2 regions of the Faecalimonas umbilicata genome follow, and region 1 is predicted to be linked to the other one. Evidence: predicted binding sites of a transcription regulator. Region 1 holds the regulator's gene; the other holds the start of a gene.
What was found. The regulator NrdR, encoded in region 1, represses ribonucleotide reductase genes. The targets are predictions, from matches to a motif close to CACAANATNTTGTG.

Region 1 (10,466 bases):
GATTCACACGGGCAACGATCATCCACATTCCTGTGATACTTGGCGCATTGGTGCTTGGCCCAAAGAAAGGAGCTTTTCTCGGCTTGATCTTTGGATTGACCAGTCTGATCAACAATACGATGAATCCGACAGTCACATCTTTTGTATTCTCACCATTTTATTCACTGGGAGAAATTCAGGGGGGATTTGCAAGCATTTTAATTTGTTTTGTGCCGAGAATTCTGACAGGGGTTGTTCCCTACTATGTATATCATGGAGTCAGAAAAGCGACGACAAAATGGAAAGCATCCCAAAATACAGCACTTTTTGTGGCCGGGATCAGCGGAGCGCTCACAAACACATTGCTTGTTATGAATATGATCTATTTCTTTTTTAAAGATGATTATGCACAGGTCAATCAAGTGTCGGTGGATGCGGTATATGGATTTATTATGACGATCATTGGAATCAACGGAGTGCCGGAGGCAATTGTCGCGGCAATCTTAACGATGGTGATCGGACGTATTTTGTTAAAATTGAAAGAAAGATTACATTAAAAAATATCAGAAGGATAGTATTTATGATTTTAGCGATTGATATTGGAAATACAAATCTTACGATAGGATGTTTTGACGGAGAGCAGATCTGTTTTGCAGAGAGGCTCTCTACAGATCTGACAAGAACCGATTTAGAATATGCAGTCAGTATCAAAACTATACTGGAACTGTATGGAATCAAGGAAAGCAGGATTCGGGGAGGAATCATCTCCTCGGTTGTGCCACCGCTTACTAAGGTGATAGCTCAGGCAGCGAAAAAGGTTATTCACAGACAGATAAAAGTTGTGGGACCTGGAGTGAAAACAGGATTAAATATTCATATGGATCAGCCGGCTCAAGTCGGAAGCGACCGGATCGTCAATGCGGTTGCGGCGATTGAAGCGTATGAAGCGCCGATCATCGTTGTGGATCTTGGAACTGCAACAACCATTTCTTTGATTGATGAAAAGAAAAATTATGCCGGAGGGATGATCCTGCCAGGAGTGGCAACAGCTTTGGAGGCATTGACTGAGAAGACTTCTCAGCTTCCAAAGATTAGTATCGAACAACCGCGGAAGGCGATTGGAAAAAATACAGTAGATTGTATGAAGAGTGGCATTATCTATGGAAGCGCAGCTTGTATTGATGGAATGATCGACCGGATTGAGGACGAGATTGGACAAAAGGCTTCACTTGTAGCTACCGGTGGGCTGGCAGGCACAATCATTCCACATTGTAAAAAGGAAATTCCGGTTGATGAAACACTCCTTTTAAAAGGACTTCAGTTGATTTATAATAGAAATGATGAAAAAAATTAAGAAGAACTATAAGATGACGATCGCCTATGATGGGGGCGGTTATAAAGGATGGCAGAGGCTGACAAATGAGCCTGGAACCATACAGGGAACGATTGAACGTGTGCTCAGTAAAATTGAAGGAAGTCCTGTAAAAATAAGCGGCTCTGGAAGAACTGATGCAGGTGTACATGCCAAAGGACAGGTTGCTCATGCGTTTCTGAAAACAAACGAGGATCCGGAGTTGCTTCGGCAAGAATTGAACCGAATGCTCCCGGAGGATATCAGAATCTGTCTCGTCGAGAGTGTTTCCCAGTCTTTCCACAGCAGGTACAGTGCAGTATCTAAGGTGTATGAATACCGGATCGATCAGAGATCACGTGCAGATGTATTTACAAGAAAATACTGTTATCACAGACCGGTGCATCTTGATCTGGATCGTATGCGCCAAGCAGCCGATCACTTGACGGGCACACATGATTTTGGGAGTTTTACCGACAATAAAGAGGCTGATTCTGTGCGGACGATTTTTTCCATCGATATGAAGGAAGAGAACGAGAAGCTTGTGCTGGCATTCTGTGGAGATGGATTTCTATATCATATGGTTCGAATCCTCGCGGGAACACTTTTAGAGGTCGGAGAAGGAAGCCGCACACCTGAGAGCGTTCTGGAAGCATTTCACCACAGAGATAGAAGTCTTACTGGATTTCTTGCACCGGCGCATGGGTTATGTCTGCGGGAAGTGAATTATAAATAAAAAATACTATTCATAAAAATAACAGAAGAAATTATGAGGAGGTGGATAAATGAAATTTATTTCATGGAATGTCAATGGGATACGTGCCTGTGTCCAAAAAGGGTTTTTAGACTTTTTCAAGGAAGCAGATGCGGATATTTTCTGTATACAAGAAAGCAAGATGCAGGAAGGTCAGCTTAAGTTGGAGCTGGAAGGGTATCATCAGTTCTGGAACTATGCAGAGCGGAAAGGGTACTCGGGGACAGCAATTTTTACGAAACAAGAGCCGCTTTCAGTTGCTTACGGAATTGGAATGGAAGAACATGACAAGGAAGGGCGTATCATCACACTGGAATTTGAGGAGTTCTATTTTGTGACAGTCTATACGCCAAACTCACAGAACGAACTTGCAAGATTAGATTACCGGATGCAGTGGGAGACGGAATTTTTGAAGTACCTAAAGAAGCTGGAAGCGAAAAAGCCGGTGATCTTCTGTGGAGACTTAAATGTTGCACACAGAGAAATCGACTTAAAAAACCCAAAGACAAACCGGAAAAATGCCGGATTTACAGATGAGGAGCGCGGAAAGTTCACGGAACTGCTTTCGGCAGGATTTATTGATACATTCCGCTATTTCTATCCGGAACAGGAGGGGATTTACTCCTGGTGGTCCTACCGTTTTAGTGCAAGAGCAAAGAATGCAGGATGGAGAATTGACTATTTCTGTGTGTCAGAATGTTTAAAATACCGCCTCAGAGATGCAAAAATTCTCACAGATGTGATGGGATCAGATCACTGTCCGGTAGAACTGGATTTTGAATAAAATAGTTTTGCCAAAAAAGGCGGCAGGCTAGTCCATTCCCGGACACAGCCTGCTGCCTTTTTTTATCTTGATCTTCAAAACAGTGTCAATCGGATCCGGTAGCGGATAAGTAAACACTGGATTTGCTCCGAGCGACACAAATGCAACATCTTGGAACAATACTGTGTTCCATGCTTCCCCGCGTGTCATCTCACTTCCATCTGCAAGATAATACACCTTGTCCAACCAATCCGGTGCAATTCCATATAGGGGAAGTGCTCCGAGCGGCGCCTCATAAACATGTGCATAAATCGTATCCGCATTCTGCGTGTACCTTCCCCACTCCGGTTTTGGAATTTCAGAGATTCCGCAGCCATAGATACTCTCTCCATTTCGCTCCATCCATGCTCCGATTTCCTCAAGAATCTGCACACTTTCTTTCGGAATTCTTCCTTTCGCATCTGGTCCCACATTCAGAATCATGTTTCCGCCTTTGCTCGTACATTCTACAAGCTTTCGGATCAGCATATCTGCCGGTTTATATTCATGATCAAAATTGCAGTATCCCCAATGATTATTCATAGTTGCACAAAGTTCCCATGGAATGCGCTCCCCATTTTCATCTATGATCCCTTCCGGCGGGATGATCTGCTCCGGGCTTGCAAAATCTCCGCTATAGATCAGAGGTTCCGCAGTTGCAATACTTCCATGATTTTCCCCAGACCCCTCCAGTCTGTTGTCGATCACGACATCCGGCTGATATTTTCTTACCATCTGAATCAATTCTGTCGCACGCCATGTTTCTCCTCTCATGTCATCGTAAGAAAAGTCAAACCATAACAGGTCCAGTTTTCCGTAGTTTGTGACAAGTTCCTTTACTTGACCGTGCATAAAATCAAGGTATCTGTCAAAGTCTATCTGTGCATCCTTGTATCTCTCCTGATTTCTCATCGGGTGATGGCGATCTCCGTACTTCGGAAAATCTGGATGGTGCCAGTCGATCAACGAAAAATACAGTCCAACCCGAATCCCTTCTGCCCGGAACGCATCTAGAAATTCTCTGACAAGATCTCTTCCTGCCTTTGTATTTGTCGCCTTATAATCTGTCAGTGCCGAATCAAACAGACAAAATCCATCGTGATGCTTTGCCGTAAGGACCGCATATTTCATCCCAGCGCGTTTTGCCAGCTTTGCCCACTCTTTCGGATCATAGGCAGTCGGATCAAATTCTTGGAAATACTGTTCATACTCCTCATTCGTCATTTCCCTCTGGGACATCACCCACTCACCGCATGCCGGAATTGCATAGATTCCCCAATGAATAAACATCCCAAATCTTGCATCCATAAACCACTTCGTTCTCTCTCTGATTGCCTGATTCATTTTCTCACTCCGTTCTCTTTTGCCATGGAAACCCTCTTACTTATCAAGAATTGATTTTAACTCTTCCACAAAAGTATTGACATCCTTAAATTCACGATACACAGAAGCAAATCTTACATAGGCAACTGCATCTAACTCTTTCAGCTTGTCCATCACGATTTCTCCAATCACCTTGCTCGGAATCTCTTTCTCTTCTCTGCTGAAAATCTCTGTCTCTACTTCCTCCATAAACTTCTGGATCTGATCTGCCGAAACAGGTCTTTTGTAGCAGGCACTCAGTACCCCAGATTCAATCTTTCTTCTGTCATACTGCTCTCTGTTGTCATCTTTTTTAATTACGATCAACGGAATCGTCTCAACTTTTTCATAAGTTGTAAACCGCTTTCCACACTCATCACAGGCACGGCGACGACGGATCGAGCTTCCATCGTCTGCCGGTCTGGAATCGATTACCTTTGTATCTGGATTATTACAATAAGGACACTTCATGTTCTGTTCCCCTTCCACATTTTTCTTTAGTATATCGGTAATGGAAATCAATGTCAAATCATTTGCATGGAACAAGGTATTTTTCTTCACAGATTTCCACAAAAATGATATCTTCCCCTATTTTTTTAATGCAGGAAAATGGAATCACATACTCACTGTCCGATCCTAGAAAACCACAGATTTTTCCCGGCCCCGGAATGACGATTGCCTCGATACAGCCACTGCACGCATCAAATACAAGATCCACCGGATTTCCCAGCCTTTTACAGTTACAGACATTGATCACTTCCTTTTCCCTCAACTCACATACCCGCATTTTCTCCCCCTTTATTTCTTCTATTTCGTTTTCTATGTTTTAATGGACATATCTGTCACACAGCTGCTCAAATATTTTTACATGACACTGTTCATCTAAGATGATCCGCTCCAAAATTTTCCTGATATGACAATCCTGTATCCATTCTTTCTGTCTGCGGTATTTTGCAATGGTCTGTTGCTCCCCGCGAAGTGCATTCTGAAGAATGTCACCGATGTTTCTGGAATATTGATTGCAAGCCCCTGACCAGTAACGATATCGTCCTCTCTCGACACTCCACATGCGTGGATCTGCTCCAAGTAGATTCGCAAGTGTCGCAAAAGTGTGTAAATGATGCATCTCCACAATACTGATCTTATGAAAACATTCCGAGATTTCTTCAAATTTCCCCTCCGCAATCACGCCATTGTAAAAGTAAAGACTGACTGCCGACATTTCAGAGTCACACGCTCCTACATTGCCAAGCATTGCTGCCGCATACTGTCTGTTTTTCTCCTGCACACAGACTTCTGGGTATTCTGATTTGTCCGCATAAATATATTTTGTTTCTTCCATTAAAAAAAGCCTCCCTGATCCGTTCTACCATACAATCTATGGCAGTCCCGGATAAAGAAGACCTCTTTTCTATTTTCTTTTTTATTTTTTCACGACAGGATGATCGGCCGCTCTCTTCTTGCTTTTCAGAAAGCACTGCCTCTCTTTTTCCGTCACTAACGGATATCGATAACAGACACCGGACAGCTGTCTCTTGCCGCCTTTGCTTCCTCTTCATTTTCTGCTGTGACTTCCGCATATGCCTCCGCCAGCCCGCCATCTCCGAACCGGAACACTTCCGGACATTCTCCAACGCATGCGCCACAGGAAATACATCCTTCTTCTACAATCGCTTTCATGCAATGCCTCCCTACTCAGATTTTAACTGTTTTTTCAGCGGATATCCGCTTTTCTTTCTCTGAGAGTATTCCCAATCTCTGTTCTTTTCATACACTTTCACTATAACTTATTCTATTCTGCAAACTGGCTTTTGTACAACTCTGCATAGAACCCATTTCTTGCAAGCAGTGTTTTATGATCCCCCTGCTCAATAATATTTCCATCTTTCATCACAAGGATCACATCTGCTTCCCGGATCGTAGAAAGTCTGTGCGCCACAATAAAGCTTGTCCGTCCCTGCATCATTTTCTGGAATGCTTTCTGAATCTGTATTTCTGTTCTTGTATCAATGGACGATGTTGCCTCATCAAGAATCAACATCGGCGGAAGTTTCAGCATCACTCTTGCAATACACAAAAGTTGCTTTTGTCCTTGTGACAAATTTCCTCCATCCTCGGTAATAACCGTATCATATCCTTCCGGCATACGTTTGATAAATCCATGGGCATGCGCCGCCTTCGCTGCCGCAATAACCTCTTCTCTTGTCGCACCCGGATTTCCATATGCAATATTTTCTGCGATACTGCCAGATTTCAGCCAGGTTTCCTGAAGGACCATTCCAAAGCTTGCACGCAGACTGTCTTTTGTTACTTTTGAAACAGCATTTCCATCCAGCAATATTTGTCCGCCATCCAAATCGTAGAATCGCATCAGCAGGTTGATCAAAGTCGTCTTCCCACATCCTGTCGGACCTACGATCGCAATCTTCTGTCCCGGCTTCACAGTAAGATTAAGATGCTCCAACAGTGGTACCTCAGGCTGATAGGAGAACGATACATCCACAAGTTTTACTTCTCCTTGTACCTGACTTAAGACGACTGCATCTTTCTGATCCACCGTCTCCGTTTCCTCTTCAATAAAATCAAACACGCGCCTTGCGCAGGCAAGCGCATTCTGCAGTTCTGTGATCACACTGGAAATTTCATTGAACGGCTTTGTATACTGATTAGCATAAGTCAGAAAACAGGACAGCTGTCCGACAGAAATCGCTCCTCGCATCGCAAAGACTGCGCCGGTAATCCCAACTCCCGCATACACGAGTCCATTGACAAACCGTGTGCTTGGATTTGTGATGGAAGAAAAAAAGATTGCTTTGAGACTGCATGTCTGCAAGTTCCGATTGATTGCATCGAACCGCTTTAACGCTTCCTCTCCATAACCGAATGCCTGCACTGTTTTCTGATTTCCAATCATTTCCTCCACAAGCGAAGTCATCTCAGCTCTTGTCTCTGACTGCTTCTGAAACATCGTATACGTTCTTTTTGCAATAAAGCTTGCTACAAACAAAGATACCGGTGTGATCAAGATCACGACCAACGCAATCTGTACATGAATACCAAGCATAAAGACAAGCGTTCCTAAAATCGTAACAATCCCGGTGAAAAACTGGGAAAATCCCATTAACAATCCGTCTGAAAACTGTTCCACATCGGTGATGATCCGGCTGATCGTCTCCCCCTGCGGGCGGCTGTCCACATACTTTAAGGGCAGTACCTGAAGTCTTGCAAATGCCTTTATCCTCACATCCTTCACAACACGGTAGGTGATCCGGTTGTTGCACAGATTCATCAGCCACTGCGCCACACAAGTCAGCACAATGACAACTGCAAGTTTTTTCAAAATTGCAAAAACCTCCGGAAACTTTACCTGTCCTTTTCCAATAAGAACATCCACACCGTCCCCGATCAAAATTGGTGCATATAGTGTCAGAGCGACAGAAATCATCGCAAATACAAGTGACAACAATAAAAGATATTTATAAGGTCCGATCAGTTTTAATACTTTCCCCACCGTTCCTTTATTCTTTTTCATATTGCTCCACCTCCTCTTTGGAAAGCTGGGAATAACAGATTTCCCGATAGACCTCACATGTTTTTAACAGTTGCTGATGCGTACCGATCCCTGCAACCATACCATCATCCATAACAATAATCTTATCCGCATGGAGAATGGATGCCGCTCTCTGCGATACAAGAAAGACTGTCATATCCTTTGTCTTGTCCACAATGGCTTTCCGAAGCTTTGCATCTGTCGCAAAGTCCAGTGCCGATGCGCTGTCATCAAGAATCAATACTTCCGGCTTCCGCACAAGCGCACGGGCAATCGTCAGTCGCTGTCTTTGCCCTCCGGACAGATTTTTCCCGCCCTGACTGATCATCGTATCAAGTGCCTTCGGTTTTTCCTGAACAAACTCTTTTGCCTGTGCGATCTCCAGTGCTTCATAGATCTCCTCATCGGCAGCATCCTGTTTCCCCCACTGGATATTTGCACGAATCGTCCCCCGGAATAAAGTAGCTTTCTGCGGAACTATTCCGATTTTTCCACGCAGCTTCTCCATCGGATACTCTTTGACATCTGCACCATCAAAAAGTACACGTCCTTCTGATGCATCATAAAATCTCGGGATCAAATTGACCAAAGTTGATTTGCCTGATCCGGTTCCTCCGATAATTCCAACCGTTTCTCCTTTGCTTACAGAAAATGTTACATCCGAAAGCGCAGGTTCTTTTGATCCGTGATACCGGAACTGCACATGATCAAACAAAACTGCTTCACACTTTTTATCAGATACTTTTTCCATTCTGCTTTTCGGAGATTCCATCGTTGTACAAATAGCAAACACCTCGTTGATTCTTCCCGCAGATGCAAGCGCCTTTGTGAAAGATACGATCAGATTCGCAAGTGCCACAAGTGCGATCAGAATCTGTGTCATATAGCTGACAAGTGCGATCATCTCCCCCTGTGACACCTTTCCTGTATTCACTTCAAAAGCTCCGGCCCACACAAGTACAATGATCGCTCCATTGACGATCAGATAGGTCAGTGGATTCATCAGTGCTGAGATCCAGCCGACTCTCAACTGATCCTGCATCAATGTATGACTTTCCTTTTCAAATGCTTTCTGCTCCTCTTTCTGTGTCCGAAATGCGCGGATCACACGGATTCCTGCAAGATTTTCCCTCGTCGTCAAAAGAATCTGATCAAGCCCTTTTTGCACTTTCTTATAGATTGGAATTGTAATCATCATAATTCCATAGATGACAATGGAAAGAAGCGGTACTGCAACAACAAAGATCCATGCCAGTCTGAAGTTGACTGTAAATGCCATGACAACCGCCCCGACAACAATAAACGGTGATCTCAGGAACAGTCGGAGTACAAGATTGACTCCGGACTGCACTTGATTGATATCACTTATCATTCTTGTTACAAGCGTTGCACTTCCAACTTGATCAATCTCCTGGTAGGACAGCGTGCTGATATGGCGAAACAGATCATGGCGCAGCTCCGTCCCAAACCCTACTGCTGCCTTTGCCGCAAAGTACTGCGCCGTCAGCGAACATGCGAGACCAATCACACCTAACAGTATTAAAACTCCTCCCATTTTCAAAATGTACGGCATATCCCGGTTCTCAATTCCCACATCGATGATCTTTGCCATCACAAGTGGAACAATCAGTTCAAAACATGCCTCTAAAAGCTTAAAGAGCGGACCGATCACACTCTCTTTTTTATATCCTTTCAGATATGGAATCAGTTGAAACATCTTTTCCCATCTCCTCCTTCTAATGATTCTTTCTCATTATAGCGATTTCCGCCCGGAATGACAAGAAAAAGGAACACTGAAAAATGTATTTTTCAATGGAGTCCCTTTAGACATACCACCCGAGCGGAAATAAATATTTTATATAGTCTACAGCAGGCAAGTAAGCGGAGATATTGATCAATACCGGACAAATCACCAATTGTATCACAACAAAGGCGAGCACCCAGGCAGAAAGTGCCATACTGCTCCTGAACCATCCTCCGACAATTGACACCCACAGTGCGCCTATAAATACAAGCAGAAACATGCGAAACAATTCTATCACCACTCCTCTGCTCTCTCCGACAGCCATAACCACACCAATCCCTGTGACTGACGGAATTGTTACAGCTGCAAGATATCCGAGATACTCAAATCTCTTCTGTCTTTTCCGGTCTAAAGCTAGACAGATTCTTCTGCCATTCCCTTCAAACCTCCGTCCGAATGTCATCCAGAGCAAAACAAATAAAACTGTCTTTTACATTTTTTTACAAATACTCCGATAAAGTGCTATAATATTCTAACATTCGATCATGATATTTTCTAATGTTATCTTTGGAAGGAGGATTTGAAATGAATATAAGCAACATCAGCAATCAGCTTTATACAACCGCACCGAATAAAACAGGACGGCTCCCAAAGGAAATGGCAGTCTATTCTCTTCTAGATGAACTTTCCATCCCTTACGAACGCGTAGATCACGCAGTCACCGAGACAATGGAAGCCTGCGAGAACATCGACATGCTTCTCGGCGTGTCCATGTGCAAAAACTTATTTTTAAGAAACCGGCAGAAAACTGCTTTTTACCTTCTGATGATGCCTGGCACAAAAAAGTTTAAGACGAAAGATGTCTCAAAACAGCTTGGCACCTCCCGTCTTTCTTTTGCTGAGCCAGAATATATGGAACAATAT
Region 2 (10,466 bases), 400 kb from region 1:
TTTCATAACTTTTCTCCAAGAACTGCGTCCCCAACGCAGTTCTTATTTTTTTCTTTTTCTCTACACTATTTTACAAGTCATCGACCAACGCACTGCTCTTTGCGTAAGCGGTGCTTTTTGCCTCAAAGAAATCTGTTTTGATCATATTTGCGTTGGAAAACTGACTGACCCATCCCATACTCTCCGGCTCTTTTTCATGCCCTTCATAAATTGGCGCAAGCCCAAGATTTTTGCAGCGCAGATTGCCCAGATATTTCACATAATCTGTGATCATGTCACAGCTCAGTCCACTCACTGCATCGCCGATCACATAATGCCCCCATGCAATCTCCTGCTCACAGCCTTCTCGGATCATCTGACGATATTCTTTTTCCTTCTCCTCGCTGAATAATTCTGGAAGTTCTTTTCTGAGTTCTCTTAAAATATTGGTAAATAACCATAAATGTGTGTTCTCATCCCGATTGATGTAACGAATTTCCTGCACGGAACCTGTCATCTTCTGATTTCGCCCAAGATTATAGAAAAACATGAACCCACTGTAAAAATAAATTCCCTCCAAAATATAGTTTGCAATCATCGTCCGCACGAATGCTTCCAGACTTTTCTCTCTCTGAAATTCATTGTACAGATTTCCGATAAATTCATTCCGACTCAGCAGATGCGGATCATCTTTCCACTGATACAGCACTTCATTTCTCTCCTGCGGCTCACAGATCGTATCCAGCATATAACTATAACTTTGACTGTGTACTGCCTCCTGAAATGCCTGAATCGACAGGCACAGATTTACTTCATTTGCTGTAATATATTCGCTGATGTTCGGCAGATTCGCAGTCTGAATACTGTCCAGAAATACAAGAAATGATAAAATCTTATCGTATGCTCGCCGTTCCGGTGCCGGAAGCGTGCGATAATCCCTGACATCCGCACCAAGATTAATCTCCTCCGGAATCCAGAAATTATTCATTGCCTGCCGGTACCAGTCACTCACCCAGCTATATTTCATATTGTTGAAATCATTTAAGTTTGTCGTATTCCCCCCGACAATCCGGCGCAAGCGTACTTCCGTATCCCCTGCCGGATTAAACAGCGGTTTTTTCTTTAACTCTGCCATTTGATTCGTTCTCTCCTTTTCTCTTTTCTCCCAGGCACACTCTTCTACGCAGAGCACACTTCACACTCTTCCACTTCCAGACTCTTAGAACGGATATAGTAGATCGTTTTGACTCCCTCTTCCCACGCAAGCAAATATAGATGCAATACTTTTCGGAATGTATACTCATTTGTAATATAAAGATTCATACTTTGCGCCTGGTCAATGTAGCGTTGCCTTACTCCACAGGCACGGACAGACCAAGTCTGATCGATATGGTGTGCGTTCTTGTAATACCAGAACGTATCCATTGTAAGCTCCGGCGCCACACGCGGAAGAATTCCGCTTTTCTTTTCCTCAAGAAAATACCTGCTCATGACCGGGTCAATCCCCGCTGTCGTTCCGGCAATCATACTTGTACTTCCCGTCGGCGCGATCGCCATCAGATACCCATTTCGCATTCCATTTTCCCTGACCTTTTTTGCCAGCTTTTTCCAGCGGTCTTCGGTCAGATGTCTCTCTGCAAAATATTCTCCGGTCTGCCATTTACTTCCTTCAAAATAGGTGTAGCACCCTTTCTCCCTGGCAAGTTCTGCACTTGCTTCCACCGCTGCATAATGGATCTCTGCAAATACACGCTCTGCGAATGCCAGATGTTCTTCGCTCTCCCATGGAATCTCATTTTTCGCCAGCATATGATGGTAACCACTTACCCCAAGCCCGATTGGGCGATATTTCTCATTGTTAATCTTCGCGTATGGTACCGGAAAAAAGTTCAGATCGATGACATTGTCCAGCGCGCGCACTGCCGTCTTCGTGATCTCTGACAACTCTTCCCTGTTATTGACATCGATCCTTCCAAGAGAGAGACTTGCAAGATTACATACAACAAATTCTCCCGGCTTTGTGACTGTCACAACAACCTGCTCCCCGTCAATCTCTGTAATCTTCTCCTCTGTCACTTCCATCTCACTCATATTCTGGGCAATCTCTGTACAGAGATTGCTGCAATAAATGATTCCCTTATGGCTGTTTGGATTTGCCCGGTTGACATGATCTCTGTTAAATGCGAATGGCGTCCCTGTCTCCACAACGCTTTTAATGATCATCCGAATCACATCCTTGATCGGAATGACTCTCTTTTGGATCTCCGGATCAGCCACACAATCGAGATATTTTTTCTTCCATTCTTCTCCAAAAGAATCTTCCAGTGCATATCCTTTTTTCTTCAAGATCTCATGCGGACACATCAAATACCATTCTCCCTCAAGATTGTCTCTCGCCTGTTCCCAGAAATAATCCGGATAACACACTCCCGGGAAAATATCATGCGCCTTCATTCGGTCATCTCCGTTATTTGTCCGCAAGTTGAGAAATTCTGGAAGATCCCGATGCCACACATCAAGATAGACCGCTGCTGCTCCCTGACGAACCCCAAGCTGATCGACTGCAACTGCCGTGTCATTGACCAGACGGATCCAGCGGATCACACCTCCTGCTGCTCCCTCAAATCCACGGATCGGGCTTCCGCTTGCACGCACTTTTCCAAAGTACATTCCCATTCCGCCGCCAAGTTTGCTGACTTTCGCAAAATTATCAATGCTCTTATAAATTCCATCCAGACTGTCCGGCACTGTATCGATAAAGCAGGAGGAAAGCTGGTGGTGCGGCTTTCTCGCATTGGCAAGTGTCGGTGTCGCCACCGTCACCTGCAGCTTGCTTAACATATTATAAAACTTCTCCACCCATCCAGACCGATCACACGGTTCCTTCATCGCCAGATGCATCGCAATCCCGAGAAACATCTCCTGCGGACTTTCTAACAAAACGCCCTTCTGATCTCGGATCACATAACGATTCAGAAGCAGTTCCAGCCCCGAATAATTAAAAAGATGATCCCGTTCCTCCCGCATCAATTTCTCAAATGCTGTGATTTCTTCCTCCGTATAAGTTTCTAAAATATAAGCACCGTACAGATTCTCTTTTGTCAGATAACATATTTTCTCATAAAAAGAATTCACGTTCCGCTGTTTCATCTGTTCTTTCAACTCATTTCGAAATGTTACCAGGCGAATCCGCGCTGCGATCATCTCCCATTTCGGTGCCTCCTGCGTCGTCAATTCCACTGCCGCTTTGAGGAGCATCTTCATTTGTTCCTCTCCTGAGAATCCTGTTTTATAGAATGTATGGTATTTTTCTTCCAGCTTTTCCAAGCTATATACCGGATCCAGAAATTCCCTGCTGATGTCTGAAAATACTTCCTGAAGTCCTTCTGTTTCCGGAAAATCGTAGTTTTTTCCTTCTTGATTTATATTCATTTCTTATATCGCCTCACACTATTTATTGTATTGCTTTCTTGATATTACCACAATATATAGTGCTTCGCAAGATTTTTTCCTGCTTGTTCTCACTTATTCTGCGAAAAAAATAATTGATAGCTTCTTACGAATATCCTTAAAATAATTTTCAGATTACAAATAAATTCGGAGATCCTCTGCAAGTTTTTCCTCCAGGCGAATCAGTTTTCTGGCAATCTCCTTCACTTTCCATTCCGCTTCAGGATACTCATTCAAATATCTCCCAAGAGACTTCACTCCCATATTACAGCCATCTGTGATCAGATCTGCGATTGTTGCATCAGACTCATTCCATACAAGCCTGACATTAGTCTTCACCCACGACATTCCCTTCGCCATCATTCCAGGCTCTTTTCCCTCATCCTGATATTCCTTCAATATTTCCTGGATTTCTTTTTCCAGCTTCTCATGTTTTTCCATACAGTCAGACAGGCATTGGTACAATTTCTTCTCGTGTACATATTCCAACACTTCCTCAATCGAAGAAATTCCCATTTTAATCCCTGCATCACATTCTCTTAATAATTTAATTGTATCCGGTTCTACCATTTTTGTTTCCACCTTTCTCTTTCTTTTGGTGAAAGTATACCCGATCAACTAAAAAATATTCTCACTACAGTATCTCTCCAGATTTTCAAGTACTTTCTTATTCAGCCGAATTACGGCCTGCCTTGTCATCCCAGATGAACACTTCTGACATCTGACATTTTCCCGCGCAAGAAGCGATTCTTCTCCAAGTCCCATCAGGGTGTCACAAAAATACCAGGTATTGTTCCGCTCCAGCCATTTCTCAATCGCATGCTGCTCAAAACAAGGACTCAGCGCCGTGTTAAATAAAATCGTATTTTCTCCGAGTGCCTCAAACTCTTCCTCGTATAACAACGTCACATTTTTACTCAGGCAACTACAAACGACATCACTTTCTTTTAATAACTCTGAAAGTTCACAGTAACGGTACCCCTCCTGCTCTTCCAGTTCCGGTTTTCTCGTCCGGCTGTAATAACTGATCTGTGCTCCCATTGCGCCTAATGCTCTTGCGACTGCCTGCGCGCTTGCCCCAAGCCCAAGTAATCCGATCCTCGCACCGGAAATCTCCGAACTTTCTCCTAAAAGAGGTGGATGCCCATCTGTCCCATGAAGCCGTCCGATCAAGTTCATCAGCACATACTCTGCTACGCCTTCATCACCGTAATCCCGGATTCCTGTCACTGTGATTCCATGTTCTCTTGCATAAGCAATATCCACATTAGAACTTTCCTCTGAATACAGACTGCAGCACATCCCAATGTATACAAGATTTGGGCACTTTGCTAAGATTTCCTCCCCGATTGCATGTGTATAACTGACAAATACCGCATCTGCATCTCCGATTCTTTCTACAATCTCCTCTGCACTCTCTGGCTGCGAATCAAAGAAAATGATTTCCTCACAAAATTCCTTCAATTTTTCTTTACTCTCTTGCAGAATAGAAACCGGCTGGATTGCCACAAGTTTTTTTATTTTTTTCATAAGTTCTTCCTTCCCTTCCATATGTTTCAGCTATTATTTTATTATAGCACTGGATGTGACTTTGTCCTATTGGAGACAAAAAAGAAATCTATTTTCAAAACATAAAAATAAGAGCTATGCTTCACCTCACTGCATCCCATAGCTCTTATATTCCTTATTATTTTAATCTCTTCTCAATTATTTCTTCCCTCTACTCCTCTGCAATAATGTCACGCATTCTGTGTGAACGGTATTCGGGAACTGGTCAACTACCTGTACTTTTTCCAACGCATACCCTTCCCCGCATAGATATTTTAAATCTCTTGCCAATGTAGCAGAATCGCAGCTGACATAGACAATTCTGTCTGGCTGCATTTTTACCATTGTTTCAAGCAGCGCTTCCTCGCACCCTTTTCTCGGCGGATCGACAACAATCACATCGGCATGTGCCTGCTGCCCCGGATGTTCTTTCGCATAATTTTCATAATATGCCGGAAGTATTTCTTCTGCTTTCCCGACAAAAAATTCTGCATTTTTCATATCATTTAATTCTGCATTTTGTTTGGCATCTTCAATCGCCTGCGGTACAATCTCAACACCGTACACCTGCTTTGCCTTTTGTGCCAGGAAAAGAGAAATCGTTCCGATTCCGCAGTACAGATCCCACACGGTTTCCTCTCCGGTCAGCCCTGCATATTCTAATGCATATTTATAAAGCTTTTCGGTCTGTACCGGATTCACCTGATAGAACGACAGCGGAGAAATCTGATATTTTACATTTCCAATATAATCGGTAATGTAACCATCTCCCCAAAGTACTTCTATCTCTTTTCCCATAATGACATTTGTATTTTCTTTGTTCTTGCTGAAAGTTATACTCCTCATGCCCTCGATTTGAGATAACTTATCCACAAATTTGTCCGCACATGGCAGGTTATCCCCATTGATCACAAAGCAAACCATAATCTCTTTCGTCGTAAATCCATAACGGATTAAAATGTGGCGCACTAGTCCGCTGCAATCCTGCTCGTTATACGCCGGGATATGGTTCTCATTCATGATCGAAAGAATCTCCTCTAAAATCTGCTGATTCTGAGAAACCCCCAGCGCACAATCTGTATTCGGGATGATCTGATGTGTCCTTCCCGCATAAAATCCGGCGACTGCCTTGCCGTCCTTGTCCGTCCCAATCGGGAACTGCGCTTTATTCCGGTAATGAAACGGCTCGTCCATCCCACACACCGGCTGCGTGATCTTTTCTAATACTTCCGGCGCAAATCCTCCGATCCGTTCCAGATTTCCAATGACTTTTTTCTGCTTGAACTGTAACTGTTCCTGATAATCCATCTCCTGGATCTGACATCCTCCACACTGTTTTGCGACCGGACATTTTGCTTCCACACGATTTTTTGAAGGTTCAATGACACGAAGCAGCTTCGCATATCCATAGTTCTTTTTCGCCTTCATCACTTTCACTTCCACAAGATCTCCCATCACGGTATCCTTGATAAACAGTGTATATCCGTCTGCCTTTCCGATTCCCTCTCCATTGATCCCGATATCTTCGATCTTCACGACCGCTGTATCATTTTTCTTCATGATCTTCCTCCTACTATAAAATTGTATCCGTTTCCAACTTCTCTTTGCCTTTTTGGCATTTTCATCACTGCTCGCGCGTGAAGCGTGTTTTTTACATAAGAATTTCCTATGTAACAAAGAAAGCGGGTGCCGCAAAATCAATTTCTTAGACATGGTATAATTCATCTCTGATTCGATGCAATCTATATCTTGTTGAAATTCTCTGTTTTGCAGCACCCTTTTTCATCTCTCTGTTTTTATTTCTAAATACTTGTCTTTCTTAAATTACTCTCGAACAGTCTGTTATATCCAAGCCAGTCTGTCGTATCTTTTTCTTTGAAAATCTCTGTCAAAGTCTGTAACTTGGCATCTGTGCTGTCCGCGAAATTAAGTGCCAGTGCTTCTGCCAGCGCAGGCTTTTTCGGAGAACCGTATTCTAACTCTCCGTGATGTGCAATAATGCAGTGCTTCAACTCACTTGCCAGCTTTTCCGGAAATCCCGGAATAGATCGAATCGCATCGTTTGCCATCTCGACTCCGATAATGATATGTCCGAGCAGCTGTCCATCATCCGTATAATCATTTTCCGGAAATGCGGAAAGTTCTTTTGTCTTCCCGATATCATGGTACATCGCCGCCGCATACAGAAGATCTTTATTCAAGATTGGATACGCCCCTACATAGTATTCACACATTTTGACAATACTGAGCGTGTGCTCCAAAAGACCTCCTGCAAATCCGTGATGTACACTCTTTGCCGCAGAGTGTGCCTGAAACCGCTTAATAAATGCCGCATCGTCTTTGAAATAATACTCCACTGCTCTTCTCAAATATTCATTATCAATCTGTGCAACATATTTCATCAACTCCTGATACATTCCCTCGACACTCTTCTCACTTGTCGGCATGTAGTCTGCCGCCACATACTCATCTTCAAATGCCTTGCGGATCTGCTTGATATTCAGCTGAAGATTTCCATTATAGCAAATGACATCTCCGAATACTTCGATAAAATCCATCTCATCATAGTCTGCAATTCCATTAGAATTTGGATCCCACACTTTTCCGTCTAAAGTTCCCGTTTTATCCTGTAAAATCAGATTGTCATATGCCTTTCCATTTCTCGTTTCTGCAGAGCGCTTTCCTTTGCACAAATAAATACAGCGGATGGTCTCTCCCTCATGTAATGTATTAATATATCTCATTTCTGTCCTCTTTCTATTATAATATTCTCATTTTAATTCTTCTATTTCTTCTCGGCTCCTCCGATGACAACGGTATAACTGATCTCCACATATCCTTCGGATCCAAGTCTTTTTGCCGACAACTTCACTTCATCTCCCGGCTGAAATGTCAGCAGTTTGTTATGCAGTGCTTTCACGGTCACCACCGGATCGCCGTCCATTGCAGTGATAATATCTCCACACTGAACTCCTGCAGTCATTCCCGGAGAATCTGCCTCAATCTCTTTGATATAGATTCCTTTCGGAAGTTTCTGTGCCTCTGCAATTTCATCCGTCACATTCGTCCCGACAATACCGATATATGGAACACTGTTGCCATTTAGCAGCTTTTCCAGTTCTTCTTTCACATCCGAAACTGCAAGGACACGCAGTGTACTGCTTTCATCCGTCACCTGTTCGGCAGCAAATGTAAATCCGATGACTTCACCGTCGATATTAAATAACACACCGCTCCCTTGTCTGGAGGCAGGTATGTCTGTGTCCAACAGCCGGTATACTCGGTCTGCTACACTGACTGTATTTTTATTGGAACTGATAATGCCATATCCCATCCCTTTGGAGTAACCAAACAGACTTCCCAGTGCAATCACTACATCTCCTTTGTAAGTCATGTTAGAATTGCCAAGGACAGCCTCCTGGATCTGATTCTTTGTGCTGTCACTGACCTGATTCCGATCAACCGCAAGCACGGCAATCCCCAACACCGCATCCTTCTTTCTGACTGCAGCATCACAGGATGCGCCATCTCCAAATGTCACCTGAATCTGCTCTGCATCCTTGATGGCACTTCCCATCGTCAGGATCAGATATTCTCTGCTGTTGGACGGCATGATCACGCCACATGCACCGGTTCCTTCTTTTCGCTCTTCCTCTGTCCAGTTATCATCTTCTCCGGCAGAAGTCACTGAGACAATACTTTTGTTCGCCTCCGCAGCGACCTGGTACATCGCACGTTCCAGCTCTTCAAAATTTTCAAGGGTAAGCTCCGGCTCTCTTTCTTCTTCCTCTGCCTTTGCTTCCTGTGGATGTTCTTCAGGTTCCTCGTCCTTTGGAATGGTAATCTCTTCTTCTGCATTCAGCTGTTCATCAACCCATGGTTGGAACACACAAAAACTAATACTGGCAAACGCACCGAATAGAATTCCTGCCGCCGCCAGCCCGGCTGCCTTATGCATGAGCTTTTTTCGATTCAGAGGCTTCTCCTTGATTACCTCCTGCAAAAAAGAAAATTTTTCTGGTCCTTCCTTGTTCTCCATAGACATGACGTATCTCCTTTTTCATCCTCTTTACAGTATACCCTAACATTTGTCAATGTTCAATAAGTATAGAATATTTCTGCTTTCCTTTATTACAAATATAAGGTAGAATGGAAACAGGTGAATGATTATGAATAAAAAGACTTTAAAAAAACTAGAATACAACAAAATAACTGAATTACTTGCAGAGCAGGCTTCTTCCCCGGGCGGAAAGATACTCTGCAGCCATTTGGCTCCGATGACCTCCCTGGCCGAAATCACAACCGCGCAAGAACAGACCGCGGCGGCTTTTACAAGAATTGTAAAAAAAGGACGTCTCTCTTTCAGCGGTGTATACACTGTGGAAGATTCTCTGATGCGTCTGGAGATTGGCGGAGCGCTCGGCTGCAATGAACTGCTCCGCATCTGCAAATTACTGGAAGTGACAAACCGTGCCAAAGCTTATGGGCGGCACGAGACTGTGGACGAGGAGCAGGACTGCCTCGACGTGTATTTCGATCAGCTGGAACCACTGTCGATCCTTGCCGGCGAGATCCGCCGCTGCATTATCGATGAAGATGAGATCAGCGATGACGCGAGCAGTACCCTGAAGCACATTCGAAGAAGTATTTCCCAGACAAACGACAAAGTACATTCTACGCTTCTTTCGCTTGTCAACGGCTCTCTGCGTACTTATCTGCAGGATGCCATTATTACGATGCGCGGAGACAGATATTGTCTTCCAGTCAAAGCGGAATACCGCAGCCAGGTACAGGGAATGATCCACGACCAGTCTTCTACCGGTTCGACACTCTTTATTGAACCAATGGCTGTCGTAAAGTTAAATAATGATCTAAAAGAACTTTACGGAAAGGAGCAGGAAGAGATCCAGGTGATCCTTGCCAATCTCAGCGCAGATGCCGCCGGCTATGTGACGGAGATTCGCAGAAACTATAAGCTGCTTACAGAACTGGACTTTATCTTCGCAAAGGGTTCCTTTGCCCTCTCCTTAAATGCAAGCAAACCGATTTTTAACGACCATGGCTATATCCATATCCGTGAAGGACGCCATCCGCTTCTCGATAAGAAAAAGGTAGTCCCGATCACGGTCACACTGGGAGATGCCTTTGATCTTCTGATTGTAACTGGTCCGAACACCGGCGGAAAAACCGTATCGCTAAAAACAGTCGGTCTTTTCACGCTGATGGGGCAGGCAGGACTTCATATTCCTGCACTGGATCGCTCAGAATTGGCGCTGTTCCACGAAGTGTATGCGGATATCGGCGATGAGCAAAGTATCGAGCAGAGTCTCAGTACCTTCTCTTCTCATATGACCAATATCGTTTCCTTCCTGCAGCACGTGGATGAGCACTCTCTTGTGCTGTTCGATGAGCTCGGCGCCGGAACCGATCCAACCGAAGGAGCTGCACTTGCAACTTCCATTCTGTCCTACCTGCACGAGCGGAAAATC

Region 2: ACGG81_RS12815 (ribonucleoside-diphosphate reductase subunit alpha) is a predicted target of NrdR. The motif match lies at 3,460-3,473, and genes of this name have one in related genera.

What each region holds. Positions count from the first base shown of each region.
Region 1 covers NZ_AP031411.1:2,259,320-2,269,785, forward strand. Annotated here, with positions in the region: gene ACGG81_RS10790 (ECF transporter S component) at 1-536, shown strand, start outside; gene ACGG81_RS10795 (type III pantothenate kinase) at 560-1,333, shown strand; gene truA (tRNA pseudouridine(38-40) synthase TruA) at 1,317-2,066, shown strand; gene ACGG81_RS10805 (exodeoxyribonuclease III) at 2,116-2,868, shown strand; gene ACGG81_RS10810 (alpha-L-fucosidase) at 2,896-4,230, opposite strand; gene nrdR (transcriptional regulator NrdR) at 4,267-4,719, opposite strand; gene ACGG81_RS10820 (PRC-barrel domain-containing protein) at 4,778-5,035, opposite strand; gene ACGG81_RS10825 (ferritin-like domain-containing protein) at 5,075-5,590, opposite strand; gene ACGG81_RS10830 (ferredoxin) at 5,746-5,928, opposite strand; gene ACGG81_RS10835 (ABC transporter ATP-binding protein) at 6,041-7,780, opposite strand; gene ACGG81_RS10840 (ABC transporter ATP-binding protein) at 7,767-9,515, opposite strand; gene ACGG81_RS10845 (hypothetical protein) at 9,622-10,005, opposite strand; gene ACGG81_RS10850 (prolyl-tRNA synthetase associated domain-containing protein) at 10,128-10,466, shown strand, end outside.
Region 2 covers NZ_AP031411.1:2,658,897-2,669,362, forward strand. Annotated here, with positions in the region: gene ACGG81_RS12810 (ribonucleotide-diphosphate reductase subunit beta) at 71-1,114, opposite strand; gene ACGG81_RS12815 (ribonucleoside-diphosphate reductase subunit alpha) at 1,159-3,411, opposite strand; gene ACGG81_RS12820 (hypothetical protein) at 3,565-3,999, opposite strand; gene ACGG81_RS12825 (NAD(P)-dependent oxidoreductase) at 4,048-4,959, opposite strand; gene rlmD (23S rRNA (uracil(1939)-C(5))-methyltransferase RlmD) at 5,137-6,537, opposite strand; gene ACGG81_RS12835 (3'-5' exoribonuclease YhaM family protein) at 6,780-7,721, opposite strand; gene ACGG81_RS12840 (S1C family serine protease) at 7,763-9,022, opposite strand; gene ACGG81_RS12845 (endonuclease MutS2) at 9,147-10,466, shown strand, end outside.